One region of the Streptomyces sp. PL-25 genome, then DNA from elsewhere that is predicted to be linked to it. Evidence: riboswitches for the same ligand, from Rfam matches in the RefSeq annotation. Region 1 holds a riboswitch; the other holds the start of a gene.
What was found. Region 1 has a riboswitch for fluoride ahead of R4Z62_RS29360 (inorganic diphosphatase). Riboswitches for the same ligand answer to the same signal wherever they lie in the genome.
Positions count from the first base shown of each region.

Region 2: it holds a riboswitch for fluoride, as region 1 does, so the genes downstream of both, R4Z62_RS02980 (NUDIX hydrolase) here and R4Z62_RS29360 (inorganic diphosphatase) in region 1, are expected to answer to the same signal.

Region 1 covers NZ_CP136997.1:6,599,010-6,608,266, forward strand. The annotation lists gene R4Z62_RS29335 (TetR/AcrR family transcriptional regulator) at 1-614, opposite strand, end outside; gene R4Z62_RS29340 (MBL fold metallo-hydrolase) at 752-1,978, shown strand; gene R4Z62_RS29345 (erythromycin esterase family protein) at 2,030-3,259, opposite strand; gene R4Z62_RS29350 (TioE family transcriptional regulator) at 3,340-4,119, shown strand; gene R4Z62_RS29355 (DUF2180 family protein) at 4,274-4,480, opposite strand; fluoride riboswitch at 4,630-4,710, opposite strand; gene R4Z62_RS29360 (inorganic diphosphatase) at 4,779-5,270, opposite strand; fluoride riboswitch at 5,296-5,362, opposite strand; fluoride riboswitch at 5,476-5,540, shown strand; gene ettA (energy-dependent translational throttle protein EttA) at 5,582-7,249, shown strand; gene R4Z62_RS29370 (hypothetical protein) at 7,273-7,722, shown strand; gene R4Z62_RS29375 (MFS transporter) at 7,719-8,894, shown strand; gene R4Z62_RS29380 (hypothetical protein) at 8,917-9,246, opposite strand.
Region 2 covers NZ_CP136997.1:689,782-699,038, forward strand. The annotation lists gene R4Z62_RS02955 (proton-conducting transporter transmembrane domain-containing protein) at 1-234, shown strand, start outside; gene R4Z62_RS02960 (universal stress protein) at 287-748, shown strand; gene R4Z62_RS02965 (DUF190 domain-containing protein) at 807-1,157, shown strand; gene R4Z62_RS02970 (DUF211 domain-containing protein) at 1,202-1,486, shown strand; gene R4Z62_RS02975 (hypothetical protein) at 1,483-2,028, shown strand; fluoride riboswitch at 2,110-2,173, shown strand; gene R4Z62_RS02980 (NUDIX hydrolase) at 2,204-2,719, shown strand; gene R4Z62_RS02985 (diacylglycerol/lipid kinase family protein) at 2,744-3,715, shown strand; gene R4Z62_RS02990 (manganese efflux pump MntP) at 3,750-4,325, opposite strand; gene R4Z62_RS02995 (MutS-related protein) at 4,289-5,872, opposite strand; gene R4Z62_RS03000 (MutS-related protein) at 5,869-7,458, opposite strand; gene R4Z62_RS03005 (PP2C family protein-serine/threonine phosphatase) at 7,740-9,044, shown strand; gene dhaK (dihydroxyacetone kinase subunit DhaK) at 9,219-9,257, shown strand, end outside.

The DNA.
Region 1 (9,257 bases):
GCCGCGATGGTCAACGCCTCCCGGTCCAGGCCCAGTTCGCGGGCCAGGGCCTCGTCGACCCATTCCAGCGCCCGGGTCCGGGACAGCGTGCCCCCGTAGCAGGTCAGCTGTACGGCGAGACCGTCCAGATAGGCCGTCAGCCGCAGGGCGGTACCGGCCGGGTCGGGGCAGCGGAACTCGCCCGCCGCCACCCCCTCGGCCACGACCGCCGTGAGCGCCGCCTTCCAGCGCCGGTCCAGGTCCCGGGTGACCTCCCGCAGCGCGGGCTCGCGCACCGCGGCGGCCCAGCCCTCGATCCACAGCCGCCAGCCCTTGGCGCTGCCCGTCGGCGCGTACCAGCGCACCGCCGCCCGCAGCCTGCGCACCGCCGTCGTACGCCGTCCGAGCAGCGCGCGCAGCCGCGCCAGGTCGTCCTCGGCGGCGCGCGCGAACGCGGCGGCCAGCAGGTTCTCCTTGGTCGAGAAGTGGTAGAGCACCAGCGCGTTGCTCACCCCGAGGACCGCGGCCACGTCGGCGATCCGCACCGCCGCCACACCACGCGCCTCGATCTGCCCGATGGCGGCCCGCAGCAACTCCTCGCGCCGCTCCGCCACGCTCAACCGCACTCTCGCCACGCGAGTCACCCTAATGGGTCTTGCCTCTCAGACAAGATCTGTGCCAGGCGCCCGTCGGGGGCGGCGCGGGGCGGCCCGGGAACGGCGCGGCGGCCCCTTCATAATGGACCACCTGAGCGACCCCACCTGGAGGTAACGTGGCCGGCTTCCGTCCCTCGATTCCCGGGCTGAACGCCCTGCGGCCCGAGGCCTTCGGCGTGGACCCCGGCGGTGCGCGCATGGCGCGGATCCGCCGCTCCCCGCATTTCAAGGACGGCGTCTTCCAGAACCCGGGAGGCCCGGCGAGCATCCGGCCCTCGGGCTCGATGCTGGACTTCGCCAAGCACTACTTCGACAAGGACGAGCGGGTCCGGCGCTCGCCCCGGGGCAACATCCCGGTGCACGCCACCACCTTCGCGGACCTGGCCCGCCCCGCGGCCAGCGGTCTGCGCCTGACCTGGCTGGGGCACTCCAGCGTGCTCGTGGAGATCGACGGGCACCGGGTGCTCTTCGACCCGGTGTGGGGCGAGCGCTGTTCGCCGTTCCCCTTCGCGGGCCCCCGCAGGCTGCACCCCGTGCCCCTGCCGCTGGCCGCGCTCGGCCCGGTCGACGTGGTCGTCATCTCCCACGACCACTACGACCACCTGGACCTGCCCACCATCAAGGCGCTGGCCGCCACGGACACCCTCTTCGCGGTGCCGCTCGGCGTCGGCGCCCACCTCGAACACTGGGGCGTCGCCGCCGACCGGCTGCGCGAACTGGACTGGCACGAGGCGACCAAGGTCGGCGGACTGACCCTGACCGCCACCCCCGCCCGGCACTTCTGCGGCCGCGGCCTGCGCAACACCCAGCACACCCTGTGGGCCTCCTGGGTCGTCGCCGGTGACGAGCACCGCGTCTACCACAGCGGCGACACCGGCTACTTCGACGGCTTCCGGGACATCGGCGCCGACCACGGTCCCTTCGACGCCACGATGATCCAGCTCGGCGCGTACTCCGACTTCTGGCCCGAGGGCCAGCCGGACGCCGGGCCGCTGCCGGGCGCCTGGCCGGACATCCACATGAACCCCACCCAGGGCGTGCAGAGCCACCTCGATCTGCAACAGGGCCGGGCCGAGGGCGTCATGCTGCCCATCCACTGGGGGACGTTCAACCTCGCCCTGCACCCCTGGTCGGAACCGGCGGAGTGGGCGCTGGCCGCGGCGGACGCGGTCGGCCAGGCACTGGCCCTGCCCATCCCGGGCCGCCCCTTCGAACCGGCCGGTGAGCTGCCCGCGCTCCCGTGGTGGCGCGACGTGTCCCAGTCCGCTCGCGCCCGCAGGTGGCCGGCGCCCGAACTGGGCCTGAGGACCGCCCGCGGCCTCGACCTGCTGGCCGAGGACTGAACGAGGGCCGGCCACCCGCCGCACCCTCGCGGCCTCCGCCGCGCCCTGCTGTCAGGTGTGTGCCCGCCCGGCCTCCGGGACGTCCTTCACGAACACGATCCCGTCGGTCCGGGCCAGGTGCGCCGGGTCGAGCGGGGCGTAGCCGTGGTACGGCGACTGCCGGGGGACGGGCGGGGTGCCGCCCGCGAGGGCGGCCGCCAGGCCGCGCGCGTCGACGACACGGGGACCGTCGGCTCCCGGGAGGGCGTACAGGATCCCTTCGAGGGTGTCCGGCGGCGGGACGTCCACGCCCCGGTGGCGGAGCGTGCCGAGGGCGGTGGCCAGGAACGCGTACCGCTCGCCCAGGCGGGCGCCCACCAGCGCGCCCGCGCTCCACCACCGCACAGGAGTGCCGTCCATGCGGATGGTGCTCTGCGCCCGCTGGAGATGGCCGTTGTGGGCGTGGACCAGGACCGGGCCGCGTTCGGCGAGGGCCAGCAGGTTGGCCGCCATCATCCGGTCCCGCAGGGCCACCAGCCAGGTCATCCGGGCCGGTGAGGTGTCGGCCGTCCGGGAGTGGTAGCGCAGCAGCCCGGCGGCGGTACGCCCGTACAGGCGCGCCCGTTCCAGCTCCGGTGGCGCGGCCGCCTCCATGAGCTGCGGTGTCTGGGTGTCGAGCAGCGTCACCAGGTCGTCGGCGATCAGCCGGAGCCGCGCGGCCTCGGCCGAGCGCCCCACCGACCGGGCCGGGTCCCGCATCGCGGCCGGTTCGCTCCAGCGGCCGTCGGCGCCGAGCAGCCGGTCCAGCTCCGGCGCGGCGCACGGAAGCAGACCGGCGTCCACCCGGGCGGCGAGAAAGGCGTGCAGCGCGGTCAGGGCGTGCCGGGGGCTCTCGGCGCCGGTCATCTCCAGCGGGCCGTCGATCCCGGCGAAGCGCACCCGCTCGGACAGCGGTCGCCCCTCGTTGAACTCCCGCATCCAGCGCATCAGTTCACGGTTGGGCGCCGACACGTTGAACCACTCGTGACTGAAGCCGCGCTCCATCACCTCGTCCAGGGAGCCCCTGCCCCAGGTGACGTAGTCGTCCACGGCCAGGCCCCGCAGGCAGTCGCTCTCGATCGCGATGGTGCGGTACCCCTCTTCCTCGACGAGTTGCCGGAACAGCGCGTCGCGCGGTGCGAGGAGCGCGTCCTCGCCGTGAGTGGGCTCGCCCAGGGCGAGGATCCGGGGCCGGGACGGGAGCAGCCGCAGCACGGCGGCGGCGTCCACGGCATGGGCGGTGTTCCTGATACCGGTAGCCATGCCTTCAACGCTATCGTTGAACCCTCGGTGGACACTTTTTTCGACCTCTCCCTTCGAAAGCCCCGGAAAACGGCAGGATCATGGAGTCCGACCCTCAAAGCACCCGACGGCTCAGGCCGGTCGACGTGGCCCGCGCGCACGGGGTGTCCACCCAGGCGGTCAGGAACTACGAGGAGGCCGGCATCCTCCCGGCCGCCGCCCGTACCGAGCACGGCTACCGCGCCTACACCCCGCTGCACGCGCGCGCCCTGCGCGCGTTCCTCGCCCTGGTGCCCGGCCACGGCCACCGCACGGCGGTCGCGGTGATGCGGGCGGTCGGCGAGGGCGCGGTGGAGGAGGCACTGCGCCTGATCGACGAGAGCCACGCCCAGCTCCTGGAGGACCGGCGGACCCTTGAGTCGGTCGAACTGGCCCTCCAGGGCCTCCAATCGCCCGCAGCGCGCGGTTCCGGCGCGGTGCCCCGGCCCGGCCGGACGCCCGCCCCCGGTCCGCCGGCCCGGTCCTCGGGCGGGTCCTCGGGCGGCTTCATCGGACCGCTGGCCGGGCAGCTCGGCATCCGCCCCGCGACCCTGCGCAAGTGGGAGCGCGCCGGGCTGGTCCGCCCGCGCCGCGATCCGCGCACCGGCTACCGGGTGTACGACGAGGCCGCCGTGCGCGACGCCCGGCTGGTGCACCAGCTCAGGCGCGGCGGCCATCCGCTGGAGCGGATCGGCCCGTTGATCGAACGGGTCCGCACGGCGGGCGGCCCCGAGCCGCTGGAGGCCACCCTGCGCGACTGGCGGGACCGCCTCAGCGCCCGCGGGCGCGCGCTGCTGGCCGGGGCCGCCGAACTGGACGCGTATCTGCGCGAGCGCGGCTGAAGGGCGCCGCTGTCGCGCGGCTGGGGTGAGGGGTGCGCTGGCCGGGACACGGCGCACCCCTCACCGGTGCCCTTCTCGCGACCGGGGCGCGCGGGTGTGCGCCTCGGAGGGACCCGCGCTGAAGGGCGGTCGGGACGGGTGCCGGGGAGACCGGTCACCCGCTGCGTTCCGCGGCGAGGCAGGTGCGGCACACCATCCGCCGCGCGGCACGCGGCTTGGTGGCCAGACCGGCCCCGGTCAGGTCGTGCAGCGTCTGCGGGGTGGGCCGCCCGTGGCTGCGGCAGATGCCCGCGCCGCACGTACGGCAGACGGCGACGGCGACCGTCGTGACGTCGAGTTCCTGGCAGTCGAAGCAGATCATCGCGCCGCTCCGTCCCGGCCGGGGCCGGACGGGGGCCGCGCACACGGCGGGCAGGCCGGGCGGGGGCGGTGCGGGGGAGTGGGTCCGTGAGCGGCCACGGACGACGGCGAGGCGTCCACGTGCGTACCTCCCGAGGGCATGCGTCCTGACGTCGGTCAGGAACCATCAGCCCGGAGGAGGGCGGTTCGGACCGGGGAACGGCCCAGGCGGGATCCATCGCCGAGTCCGAGTGAACCGGTCCGGGCGGCGCCGGTCAAGGCCGCCGCCGCCATCGGTGTCCCGGTCCCGCGGCGCGGGCCTATTCCAGACAGCCCGTGAGACGCGCGTACGCCTGCCGGGCCTGGGTCAGGAACTCCTCGGCGGCCGGGGGGTCTTCGCACTCCTCGACCCGCCAGTGGTGCGCCGGGTCGAGCCGGTGCAGCACGGTGGCGAGGGTGCCCTCGTCCGCGTGCCAGGCACGCAGCGCCCGTACGCCGGTGAGGGCGGCGAAGTTGGCGTCGTGCGCCGGTACGCACATCAGCTCCGGGCACGGACGGCCGTCCCTGAGCGCGTGCACCAGCGCGACCGGCCGGGCCCGCACGGTCCGGCCCGGCAGCGCCGGTTCCTCCATCAGCAGCAGGACGGCGGTCGGCTCGCCGTCCTCGGTGAGGGTGCCGTCGATCCGTCCGGCGCCGACCGGGTAGCCGGTCACGCGGGTCGAGCCCGCGGCGGCCAGATCGTGTCCGTCCGATCCGTCGTGCGGTGCGAACGGCGATCCGACCGTCGCCGCCACCATGACCATGATCTCCATCGCAGGCTCCTCCCGTGGTACGGCGGTCCGCGTAGAGGCCATCAGCACGGCGGTGCGTGCGGTCAAGGGCGAGCCCCATCGCCCCGGCACGTTCATTCTCCCCGGCCCGAATGCCGGATATGCCTGCCATGTCCACCTGATGCCCCAGGCCGCCGGGGCGGGCTGGCTCGGGCTGGCGCGCGGGCGCCCGCTGTGGGCACCATGGACGGAGACGGGCGATGAGGCTCGCCCTTGACCGCACATTCCCGTGCTGATGGCCTCTGTGAACGACGGCCGCCCGCCCCGGCGGCCCGGTTACGGAGGCATCGCGGATGTACGCGTACACGATGCGCAACGTGCGGATGGTCCACGGCGACAAGGCCGTCCTGGACGACGTCACCCTCTCCTTCCGGCCCGGCGCCAAGATCGGCGTGGTCGGCCCCAACGGCATGGGCAAGTCCACCCTCCTGCGGATCATGGCGGGACTCGAACGGCCCGCGCGCGGGCAGGCGGCCCCGGCCCCGGACACCCGCGTCGGCATCCTGGAGCAGGAACCCCGGCTCGACGACGCGGCCACCGTCCGGGACAACGTCGAGGAGGGCGTCGCGGACGTCCGGGACATGCTGCGCCGCTACGAGGAGGTCACCGCGCGCCTCGGCCGGGCCGGAGAACCGGAGGCACAGGACCTCCTGGACGAACTCGGCGCGCTCCAGGAGGCCCTGGACCACGCGGGCGCCTGGGACCTCGACTCCCGGCTGGAGCAGGCCATGGACGCCCTGCGCTGCCCGCCGCCCGGCACCCCGGTCCGCGGACTGTCGGGCGGCGAGCGCCGCCGGGTCGCGCTGTGCCGGCTGCTGCTGTCCCAGCCGGACCTGCTGCTCCTGGACGAGCCGACCAACCACCTGGACGCCGAGTCCGTGGCCTGGCTGGAACAGCACCTGGCCGACTATCCCGGCACGGTCGTCGCGGTCACCCACGACCGGTACTTCCTGGACAACGTCGCCCGCCGGATCCTGGAGATCGACCGCGGCCGCGTCCACCCCTACGAGGGGAACTACTCCACCTACCTGGAGACCAAGGCCGCCCGCCTCCAGGTGGAGGGCCGCAAGGACGCCAAGCGGCAGAAGCGGCTCGCCGAGGAACTGGCCTGGGTGCGCGCGGGCGCCAAGGGCCGGCAGGCCGCCTCCAAGGCACGCGTGCAGCGCTACGAGGAACTGGCGAGCGAGGCCGCGCGCCGCCGCGAACCGGACTTCGAGGAGATCCGGATCCCGCCGGGCCCGCGTCTGGGCAGCCTCGTCCTGGAGGCCGACCACCTCACCAAGGGCCACGGCGGCCGGCTGCTGATGGAGGACCTGTCCTTCTCGCTGCCGCGCGGCGGCCTCGTCGGCGTGATCGGCCCCAACGGCGTGGGCAAGACGACGCTCTTCAGGATGATCGTCGGCGAGGAGCGGCCCGACAGCGGGACCCTGCGCCTGGGCGGCACGGTCCGCGTCTCCTACGCCGACCAGGACCGCGCCGGGCTCGACCCGGCCGCCAGCGTGTGGGAGGCGGTCTCCGGCGGCCGGGAGCACCTGCGCGTCGGCGGTGTGGAACTGCCCTCGCGCGCCTATGTCGCCACCTTCGGCTTCAAGGGCGCCGACCAGCAGAAGCCCGTCGGCCTGATGTCCGGCGGCGAGCGCAACCGGCTCAACCTGGCGCTCACCCTCCAGCAGGGCGGCAACCTGCTGCTGCTGGACGAGCCGACCAACGACCTCGACGTGGAGACCCTGGCCTCGCTGGAACACGCGCTGCTCGCCTTCCCCGGCTGCGCCGTGATCAGCGCGCACGACCGGTGGTTCCTGGACCGCGTCGCCACCCATGTGCTCGCCTGGGAGGGCGGCGCCCACTGGTTCTGGTTCGAGGGCAACTTCGCCGACTACGAGGCCGGCAAGCGGCAGCGGCTCGGCGAGGAGGCCGCCCGCCCGCACCCGGTCACGCACCGGCGGCTGGTCCGCGGCTGACCGCCCGACAGGAGCACCGCGCCATGACAGAACTCGACCGGGCGGCGGTGGCGGCCCTGCGCACGGCCCGCGTCACCGTCGTCAACGCCGAGTGGCACCTGCGCGAGGAACAGGCCCTCGGCCGGCTCGCCCGGACCGGCGGCCTGGCCTGCACCCCGCTCTTCCCCGGCCACTTCGTCATCCAGGTCGTCGCGATCGGCGGACGGCCGCTCGGCCGCGCCCGCCACCACCGCGACGGCCGCCGCGCCCGCTGGGTCGCCGTCCCCGCGGGCACCGCGCACGAGATCGGCGCCTACCGCACCCTGCACGGCGCCGCCCGCGCCCTGGCCCGCCACGCGGGCCTGCGCCGCCGCCGCGTCACCGACGTCCCCTGCGGCCTTCCGCCGGACGGCGGCGCGGACGGCTCCGGCCGGAGCACGGGCCGCGGGCTCGCGCACGGCTCCCCGGAGCCACCGGCGGACCCGAAGCGGTGAGCCGCACCGGTCGCCAGGGCCCGGCGGGCGGCACCGCGCTGCGCTTCGTGCTGCTCATCGGCGTGGTGAGCCTGTTCTCCGACATGGCCCACGAGGGCGCGCGCGGCGTCACCGGACCGTTCCTCGGCTCGCTCGGCGCCGGTGCCCTCGCCGTCTCCGTGATCGCGGGCACCGGCGAACTCCTCGGCTACGCATTGCGGTTCGTGTCCGGCCACGCCGCCGACCGCACCGGACGGTACTGGCCGATCACCGCCGCCGGCTACCTGGTGCAGATGGTCGCGGTGCCGCTGCTCGCCCTGGCCGGGCAGTGGCCGGTGGCCGCCGTGCTGATCGCCGCCGAGCGCGCCGGACGCGCCCTGCGCACCCCCGCCCGGGACGCGATGCTCGCCCACGCCACCGCCGAGCTGGGCCGCGGCCGGGTCTTCGGCGTACGGGAGGCCCTGGACGCGGCCGGTGCGATGACCGGCCCGCTCGTCGTGGCCGGTGTCCTCGCGCTGCACGGCGGCTACCGCACCGGCTTCGCCGTGCTCGCCGTACCGGCCGCGCTCACCCTGCTCGTCCTGGCCGCCGCGTGGCGGCAGTACCCCGACCCGTCCGGCCTGGACACCGGCGGGGACGTCCCCGGAAGGCACGGCACCCCCCGGGCCTTTTGGACCTATCTGGCGGCCATGGGGCTGATCGCCGCCGCCTACGCCGACTACCCGCTCATCGCCTACCACTTCGGCCGGGCGCACGTCGTCTCCGCCCCCTGGATCCCCGTCCTGTACTCCGTCGCCATGGCCACCGAGGCCCTCGCCGCGCTCACGCTCGGCCGCCTGTTCGACCGGTGGGGGCTGCGGACGGTGGTGGGCGCGACCCTGCTGACGGCGTGCTTCCCGCCGCTGGTCTTCCTCGGCGGCCCGGTGGCCGCCGTGTGCGGCGTGGTGCTGTGGGGGCTGGGCACGGCCGCCCAGGAGTCCGTGGTCCGGGCCGCCCTCACCGGCATGACCGCCCCCGGCCGCCGGGCCTCCGCCTTCGGCCTCTTCGACACCGGCTTCGGCCTGTGCTGGTGCGCGGGCAGCCTCGCCCTCGGGGCCCTCTACGACCACTCCGTCACCGGCCTGGTGGTCTTCTCCGTCGCCCTGCAACTGGCCGCGGTCCCGCTGCTGCTCAAGGTGCGCCACATCGCCTGAGCGCCGCGCGGGACCGGGCGGCTCACCGCAGCAGCCGCATCAGCACGTCCTCGGCCCTCCCGTAGGCCTGCGAGCCCACCCGCAGCCGCCACACGGTCCCCGGCGCGCCTTCGCCCGGCGTCACGACCCGGACCGGCCGGGGCGCGGGCGCCGCGTGCGCGGGCACCCCCGCCTCGCGCAGCGCGTCGAGCACCTCGTCGACCCGGCGCGCGGGGATGTCGGCGACTGGCGCCCAGGACACCGCCCGCAGACCGTTGCCCCGGCCCCCGGGCGGCAGCCACGCGGGCGCGAAGAGTCCCGCCGAGACAGTGAGGTGCGCGCTCCCGTGGGAGCTGGAGACGGCGCCGGACATGGCATCCTCCC
Region 2 (9,257 bases), 5.9 Mb from region 1:
CCGGGACCGGAGGGCGCCGGGCCGGTGCGCACGGCGGCGACCGGAGGCACCCTCGACTACGCGTCCGACGTGGTGGAGGTCGTCGAGGTGTATCTGTACCAGCCGTTCTACCGTCCGCTGCGCGCGCTGGTGGCCGCGGCCAAGCGCCTCCAGTGCGGCCGCCTGGACGCCTATCTGACCTACATGCTGATCGTCCTGGTCGGCGCCCTGGCCCTCGTGGCGGCCCTGTCATGACCGGCCCTGCGGCGGTCGTTCCCGCGGCCCGGCCCGGTGAAGGAGGAAGCCGATGACCGCGTCACCGTTCCACAGGATCCTCGTCGGCTGGGACGCCTCGCCCGCCGCCCGCGCGGCGCTGGCGGCCGCGGTGGCGCTGGCCGGCGACCGGGGCGGCGTCCTGGTGCGCGCCGTGCTCGTACCGTCCGAGCACACCGAGACCGGCGGTGAGCGCACCCGCGACCTCGGCGCCCAGCGCGCCTGGGTGCAGGAGCGCTTCGACCGGGCGTGGCAGGCGCTGCCGCCCTTCGCCGGGCAGCTCCGACTGGACTGGGGCACCGGCACGGACATCGCCGCCGACCTCGTCGCGAGTGCCGCCGAGCACGGCTGCGACCTGATCGTCCTGGGCCGCCACGGCGCGGACAGCCATCTGCGGGCCCGGCCGCTGGGCGACGTGGTGCGGCGGGTGACCGAGCGGGCCGCCCTGCCCGTGCTCGTGGTCCCCGCCGCGGCGCCCCCCGAGGACACCGGGTGAGAACGCCCCCGCACCCGGCACTTCCGAGCAGTACATCAACCGAACGGAGCAACCGCACATGAGCAGGCACACCCGCCCCGGCCTGAAGGTCACCGTCTTCGTGGGCGAGAACGACACCGTGCACCACAAGCCCCTGGCCACCGAGATCGTGCACCGCGCGCACAAGGCCGGCATCGCCGGGGCCAGCGTCTTCCGCGGGGTCGAGGGCTACGGGGCCCACTCCCGCATCCACACCCAGCGCATCCTGTCCCTGAGCGAGGACCTGCCCATGGCGGTCGTCTTCGCCGACTCCCCGGAGAAGGTACGGGCGTTCCTGCCGGAGCTCGACGGGATCGTCTCCGAAGGGGCGGCCATCCTGGAGGAATGCGAACTGGTCCGCTTCACCCCGGACGACCGGTCCGACGCGTAGGCACACCGACAGGACACGCAGGCACTCCGACAAGGACACCGCTCATGCCGATCCGCCGACTGGTCCTCGATGTCGACATGGCCATCAGCGAGCCGAGCCTCACCCATCTGGCGCAGAAGATCGAGAACGTGCCGGGCGTCCAGGCCGTCAACATCTCCGTGACCGAGATCGACGTCGAGACCATCGGGACCGACGTCACCATCGAGGGCGACGCCCTGGACCTGACGGCCATCCAGCGGGCCATCGAGCACGCCGGTGCCGTCGTGCACAGCACCGACGAGGTGGTCGCGGGCGCCTACACACTCGACCGGACCCCCCGCAAGAGATGACCGTCTCCCTCACGAAGGCCGCCGGGGCCGTCCGGCTCCCCCTCGTCCTCGGGATCACCGACGGCCTGCTCAACGCCCTCACCCTCGCCTCCGCCTCCCTCACCGGGTCCGGCACCCCGGTCAGCTGGAGCCTGGCGGTGCGGGTCGGCTGCGCCGCGCTGGTCACCGCCGCCTTCACCGTCATGGTGGCCGACTACGCCGAACGCCGGGCCCATCTCGCGCACATCACCCGGCAGCTCAGCCTCGGCCGCGGCCGGAAGATGGCCGCCACGCACCTGGGGCGGCTCGCCCTGCTGCGGTCCTGGCGCGCCGCGCTCGTCGCCTGTGTGTCCAGCTTCGCCGGGGCCGCGCTGCCGCTCGCGCTGGGCGCGGTCCTGCCCGGCCCGCCGTGGATCGTCGTGGCACTCGCCGTCCTCGCCCTGTCCTGCCTCGGCGCCATGCTCGCCCGTCTCCTGACCGCCCGCCCCGTCCTGTGGGCGCTGGCCATGGCGGCGGGCGGCGTCGCGACCACCTGGGTCGGCATCCGGCTGCGCATCGCGTGACCGGCCGGGCCGCGCGCGGGGTCCGCCGGACCGCGCGGAGGACTTGCGGACGGACCGGGGACGTACGCCACAATAGGAGGGCATCGCCATGGCGATGGGGCTCGCCACAACCGCAGGACCTCCTGCTGATGGCCTCTACCGGTAACACCCGCACATCATCTGCGAGGAGATCGGCATGAGGATGCCCGACGATGTCCTGCTGCGCTGCTCCGCCGTCGTCTTCCGGGGCGAGTCGGTGCTGCTCGTCCACCGCACCGCCCGGGGCGCGGACGACTGGGTGCTGCCCGGCGGCACCCCCCGCGCGGGCGAGAGCATGGTGGCCTGCGCCCGCCGCGAGACCCGCGAGGAGACCGGCCTCGCGGTGGAACCGGCCCGGGTCGCGTTCGTCCTGGAGGCCGTCGACCCGGACACCGGGCGGCGGACCGTGGACCTGGTGTTCACCGCAGACGGCGCGCCCGGCCAGACGCCCTCCTCCCGTGAGGAGGGCATGACGGCCGAATTCGTGGCGTTCTCCCGGCTGCGCGCTCTCGACATGAAGCCGCCGCTGGCGGGCCATCTGCCGGGCCTCTTCCACCGGGGCGGGCGCCGGTACGCGCCCTACCTGGGCAACCTGTGGCGCCCGCGGAACGGCACGCGGGTCACCCGCGCCCTGTCGGCGCCGCCCCCGCTCCCCCCGTTCCGTTCCCGGTGACGTCCGGACGGGGCTGAGCGCGCCATGGCCGCGGAGCGGCGGGGCCGTCCGGCGCCGACGGGGCGCGCGGACCCGTCCCGCATACGGCCGCTGCCCGGCGGGGCCGGACTGCGGGTGGTGGCCAACCCGGCCGCCACCGGCGCGGAGCGCGCCCTCGCCGAGCTGCGGAGCCTGCTGCCCCGGGCCCGCCCGGTCACCGTCCGCTCCCCCGGCGGCCTGCCCGCCGCCCTGGAGGCGGCCGCCCGGTCGGCGGCCGAGGCGGGCGGGGCGCTGGGGGTGGTCGGCGGCGACGGCTCGGTCAACGCGGCGGCCCGCGCCGCGCTGCGCCACGGCCTCCCGCTCGCCGTCTTCCCCGGCGGCGCGCTCGACCACTTCGCCGCCGCGGCCGGTCTGCGCTCCGTCTCCGTGGCGGCCACCGCCGTGGAAGAGGGCCGGGGAGCGGCCGTCGACGTGGCCCTGATCGGCACGCCGGGCGCCCACCGGCCGCCCCGGGTGTTCCTGAACACCTTCGCCCTGGGCGCCTACGCCGATCTGGTCCGCTTCCGGGAACTGGTCCGCCCCCGCTGCGGACGGCGGGCCGCCACCGCGCTGGCGCTGCCCTTCGCGAGCGGCACCGCCCGGCCCTTCGCGCTGCGCCTGGACGGCACGCCACGCCGCCTCTGGCTGCTCTTCGCGGGAAACGGCGTGTACCGGCAGCACTCCCTGCACGCCCTGCCGACGCGCGAGCGGCTGTCGGACGGCCTGCTCGACGTGCGGCTGCTCGACGCGGACGCCGGGCAGCGGCACGGCCGGCTGGTCGCCCTGCTGGCCGAGGCGGTCGACGCACCGCACGCGCTCGCCCTTCCCGAACAGCACGTCGTGCCCCGGCTGCGGCTGGCCGGTCTGCGCGGCCTGACCTACGCCTACGACGGCGAGGCGGCCGCCGCCCCCGACACACTGACCCTGACGGCGGCGCCCGCCGCCCTGCTCCTGTACCGTCCGGTGCCCTCGAAGTGACCGTACGGCCGGGCGACGCGGGCCCGGAGCCGCGCTATGTCCCGGTCGCCTCGTGCACGCCGACACCGATCAGCACGGCGGCGGCGACGGCGGGCGACCAGGCGCCGACGACCCTGGCGGCCACCCCGGTCCCCAGTCTGTTGCCGAGCCAGATCATCGCGTAGCCCCAGAACGTGACGGCCGCGGCGACGCCCCACAGCGGGACCGCCGCCGAGACCGTGGCCCCGAAGCCGTTGGCGACATTGGTGAACGACAGGCCGACACCGAGCAGCAGGCCCTGGCGCGGGCCGGGGGGTGCGGACACCGGCGGTGCGGTGCGGTGGACGCGGCGGGGCCGTACGTACATCTGGTACAGGTAGAGGAGCGCCACCGACACGAGCACCCCGCACGCGACCAGGCCGGCGGCGGCCGGGGGCACCCGGCGGGAGACGAGGTCTCCGCCGTACGCGCCCAACAGAACGCTGGCCAGGCCGACCGTGTTGACGAGCGCGTTGATCCGGTGCGGGAACCTGATCCCGGCGACGCCGTAGGCGAGGCCCACCCCCCAGTTGTCGAAGTTGGCGGCCAGGCCGATCAGATCGGCCGTGACCGCGGTGCGCAGCCAGTCCATGGGCGTCCCGTTCCGCGCTCGTCGAGGAGTGCCGCGCCCACCGGAGCCGCCGGCCGCTCGCCGAAGACGCGCGCGTACAGATCGGCGCCGTGGGCGGTGGGCTCGGGCGGGCCCTCGACCAGCCGGTGGGTGCGGCGGCCGTCGGGGGTGCGCTCGGCGCGCAGGAACACGGTGCCGGCGCCGTGCGGGCGGTGTGTGTACAGGCCGTGGGACAGCTCGTACAGATGGGTGACGCACACCGCCTTCACCCCCGCCTCGGTCAGGGCGCGCAGGATCTGCCGGTTGATCTCCGCGCCCTCCCGCTCGTCGGTGGCGGCGAACGACTCGTTGAACAGGACGAGGCCGCGCGCGGTGAGGCGGTCGGCGATGCCGCTCATCCGCGCCAGCTCCTCGTCCAGTTTGCCGCTGACCATGTCCGGGTCCTCCTCCCGCCGGAAGTGGGTGAACACCTGGTCGCGCGGGTCGGCGGCAAAGGAGTCGGCGGCGGCGAACATGCCGCTCTGCGCCATGAGATGGGCCAGTCCCACGGCACGCAGGAAGGTGGACTTGCCGCCCTCGTTGGCCCCCGTGACCACCAGCAGCCGGGCCCCGTCCGCGTCCACGTCGCTGCCGACGACGGGCCCGGCGCCGCGCAGCGCGAGACACACGTCGTACAGGCCGCGGCAGGTGAGGACCGGTGTGCCCGGTGCCGCGGGATCGGGGCGGCACACCGGCGCGCCCCGGGCGGCGAGCACCGCGCGCAGGTTGAGGCAGCCCGTGCAGAAGCCCAGTTCGCGGCGGAGCGCGGTGAAGAAGGCCAGGATGTGGTCGCAGGAGCGGGCCAGCGCGTCGGCGGCGAGGTCGAGGCCACGCCCACGCAGCTCGCCGAGCGCCCTGGCCCCGGCTTCGTCGCGTTCGGGCAGGTGGTACGTGTACGCCGGGGGCCCGGAGGAGGTGAACAGGTCGCGCCAGCCGCGCTTGTGCGGCGGTTCGCGCAGCACGTACCCCGCGCCCCGGCAGCCACTGGTCGGCCGGGCGCTGACCAGGACACCGCCGCGGAAGCGCAGCCGCTCGGCGTGGCCGCGCAGCCGGGTGAGGCAGTCGTCGTCGAGTTCGGTGGCCAGCATGGCGAAGAACCGGCGGAACCCGGCGGAGCGGAACTCCCCGGCACGGGTGTCGGCCAGGTGCCGCAGCCGCTGGAGGAGTTCGAGGAACAGAGCGAGGACGTCCAGCGAGCGGGCGAGGGACGCCTCGGGGGAGCGTACGAAGCTGCCGAAGACGCGCTTCTCGCGGGCCAGGGCCTCGGTGGCCAGGGCGTACAGCTCGCGGACCGTCTCCGGTTGCCGCAGGCAGTCGGCCAGGACGTCCTGCCGGTAGCGGATCTCCTCCGGGTCGGTGAGCGGGGACATCATGACCCGGCGGGCGCATTCGTACAGGAAGGCGTCGCCGTCGGCCATCGCCGCGTACAGCGTCCCGAGGTCCAGGTCCCGCGTCAGGTCGTCCTCCTGCGGGCCGGGCGCGGTGTCCCAGGCCGGGTCGCGGTCGCGGTGCAGGAGCCGCGCCCTCACGGCCGGATCCTGGCGCGCAGGCGGTCGTGGGTGAGCCCGTGGCGTTCGGCGACGGCGACGGCGTGGGAGAGGCCGTCGGCGGGGCCGCGTCCGATGCGGAAGGTGCGCACGGCCGGGTCGGCGGGGTCGACGGCGGCGACCATGCTGACGGTGGCCTCGCCCAGCCTGGACAGTTCGTCGACGAAGGTGACGCAGACGCCGATCAGGCCGCGGTCGATGAACTGTTCGAGGGTGCGAGCGCCGAGCAGCACGGCGTCGTCGAGGGTGGTGGAGGTGAACACCTCGTTGAGGACGACGACGCCGCCCGGTGCCGCCCGCTCCAGGACGGCGTGCACGCGGAGGAGGTCGTCGTACAGCTTTCCGCCGGGGTCGTCGAGGCGCTCGCCGTGCTCGAAGTGGGTGAACAGCCCGTCGCACAGCAGGAGCCGGGCCCGCCGCGCGGGGACCGGGCAGCCGAGCGCGGCCAGGTGGTGCAGCTGTCCGAACGCACGGGCAAACGTCGTCTTGCCGCCCTGGTTCGGCCCCGACACGACGAGGAACCGCTCCGGCCCGCTCAGCCGGAAATCGTTGAGCACCGACTCGGCCCCCTCCCGGACGAGCTTGTCCGCGAGCACGAGGTCGAACATCCCCTCCGCGGCGAGCTCCCGGTCGCCCTTCGCACCCTCCAGCACCTCGGGCAGGCAGAACGGCAGCCCGGCCCGCTCCAGCGGCGCGGTGAACGCCCGGTAGGCCAGATAGAACTGGATCTCGCGCTCGAAGGCCGTGATCCCCGGGTCGAGGAAGTCCGCGTGCCGCTCGCGGAACCGCTCCAGCTCCGCGAAGACGTCCGGGTACAGCAGGGCGACCCGGTCCAGGACGGCTTCCTCGACATGGTTCATCACCTCGTCCGAGCGGAAGCGGGACCGGTGGTCCTTCGCCTCCCCCTGCCGGAACCGCTCGAAGTCGGCGAGGACCTCGGCGCCGTAGTCCCCCTGCCCCTCGTAGGCGCTCACCCTGACCCGTCCCGGGGTGATGAGCAGGCAGTAGTGGACGTCGTCCAGCTGTTCCTGAAGGCGGCGCGCGTCCCGAACGAGTGCGGTGAAGGCGGCGGAGGCGACGTAGGAACCGGCGTACGCGGCGATCGCTCCCAGGGCCGGGGAGCGCGGTGCGGCGCGGGCCAGGTCCCTGGCGAGCCCCGCGCACGCCGCGGTGTAGGCGTGCACCGCCTCCAGCGACCAGTCCGCCGCCTGGTAGCGGTGGCGCATCGCGCCGGCGCGCCGGAGCCGGTCCCGCACCTCGCGCATCCGCTCGCCGAAGCCGTCGAGCCGGTCGGCGAGAGCGGGCAGCTCCGCCAGGTCCCGGAAGACGGCCTGCCGGTGGCCGACCGTACGGAGGTCCCCCGGCCGCGCCCGGAAGAACGGCGCGAGACCGTAGGCGGGACGGCACAGTTCGAGCGCGTCGACGAGCTGGTCCAGGTTCAGGTCGCGGAAGCAGTCCGGCTCGGGCGGCGACATGCCGGCCCGGTCGGCGCCGTCGGGGAACAGCACGCTCGGTACGCGCGGGGCGCCCGGGTCGGCCCGGTCGGGAGCGGCGCGGTCGGCGGCCATGGTCCTGCCTTCCTCCGGTGCGCGGGCGCACGCGGGTCGGACGACAGGAACCATCGGCCTGGTCGGCGGTTCGGCCTCCGGCGCACCGGGGGCCACGGCGGGATCCACCACCGCTCGGCGCGCGGACCGCGCCGGGGACAACGTCTGCTTCCCACTGTTTCCCGCTGTGCGCGCGGCAAACCCCGACGTCGGCCGTGTCCGCCGCCGGGTTCGTTCCTCACGGACCGTTCAGACCTGCCTACGGAACGCTATACATTCGGACGGGTGCCGAGAGGAGCGCGATGAAACGGGATCCACGGCAGCCTGGGGCGCCGCACACGGAGCACGAGCCGGACGCGGGGGCGGCCCGGCTGCGGCTGCTGGCCGAGGCGAGCCGGGCGCTGGCCTCGGGCCTGGACGCGGAGGAGGCGCTGCGCCGACTGGCCCGGCTGGTCGTGCCGCATCTGGCGGACGCCTGTGTGGTCGACGTGGCCGAGGGCGAGCGGCTGCGGCGGCTCGCGATCACGGACCGGGAGCCCGAGCGGTCGCTGCGGGTGCTGCCCGGCGGGCTGCTGCCCGGTCCGGACGACTCGTCCGCCGCGCTGGCGAAGGTGCTGCGCGGCGCGGGGCCGGTCGTCGTCTCCGGCGTCGGGCTGCCCGACCCCGCAGACCCGCTCCAGTCCGCCCAGTGGGCCCTGTACCGCATGCTGGACGCCGGGACCGCGCTGATCGTGCCCATGCTGGTGCGCCGCCAGGTCCTCGGCGCGCTCACGTTCGTGCGGCGCGCGCCGGGTGCCGTGTTCGACGAGCAGGAGCAGGCGCTGGCGGCGGATCTGGGGCACCGGGCGGGGCTGGCGCTGGACAACGCCCGGCTGTACGCGCTCCAGCAGTACACCGCCGAACAGCTCCAGCTCTCCCTGCTGCCCGACCTGACCGGTCTGGCCCACCTCCAGCTCGCCGCCCGCTACGTGGCCGCCCGCGAGCGCGCCGAGGTGGGCGGCGACTGGTACGACGCCTTCCCGCTCCCCGACGGCTCGGCGGTGCTCGCCATCGGCGACGTCGTCGGCCACGACCTGGCCGCCGCCGTCCGCATGGGCCAGCTGCGCAACATGCTCCGCGCCCTCGCCTACGACAGCGGCGACGACCCGGCCGGGGTGATGAGCCGCCTGGACCGCGTCATGCAGGGCCTGACCGGCATCGAACTCGTCACCGCCGTCATCGCCCGCCTCGAAACACCCACCACCGACGCCACCGCGCCGTGGCGACTCCACTGGACCAACGCCGGTCATCCGCCGCCGCTGCTGGCCCGGCCCGACGGGCGTACCGTCCTGCTGGAGGAGGCGAGCGCCCCGGTCCTCGGCGTGGACCCGGCCCTCGCCCGGACCACCGCGACCTGCGAACTGCCCTCCGGGTCCACCGTGCTCCTCTACACGGACGGCCTGATCGAACGGCCCGGCGAGGACATCGGACGCGGACTGACCCGGCTGCGCCAGCACGCCACCGCACTGGCCCGCGAGCCCCTGCCGGTCTTCCTCGACGAACTGCTCACCCGGATGAGCGACCGGCAGCAGGACGACGTGGCGGCGCTGGCGCTGCGGGTGCCCTGAGCGCCGGTCCCGGCCCGCCCACCGGCAACGCACCGTGCCGGGGCACCCGTTTGCCCCATTCACTGCCCCATTCACCTGTGCGGTCGCCACACGTGACCTTCGCTCGCGCAAGGCCGATACTGCCGGTAGGAGTGCTTCGGCCCACCACGCCCGCCAGATCACCGGGAGATGTTCATGAGGATGTTGATCAACGTAGCCGAGACCGTCGTCGCG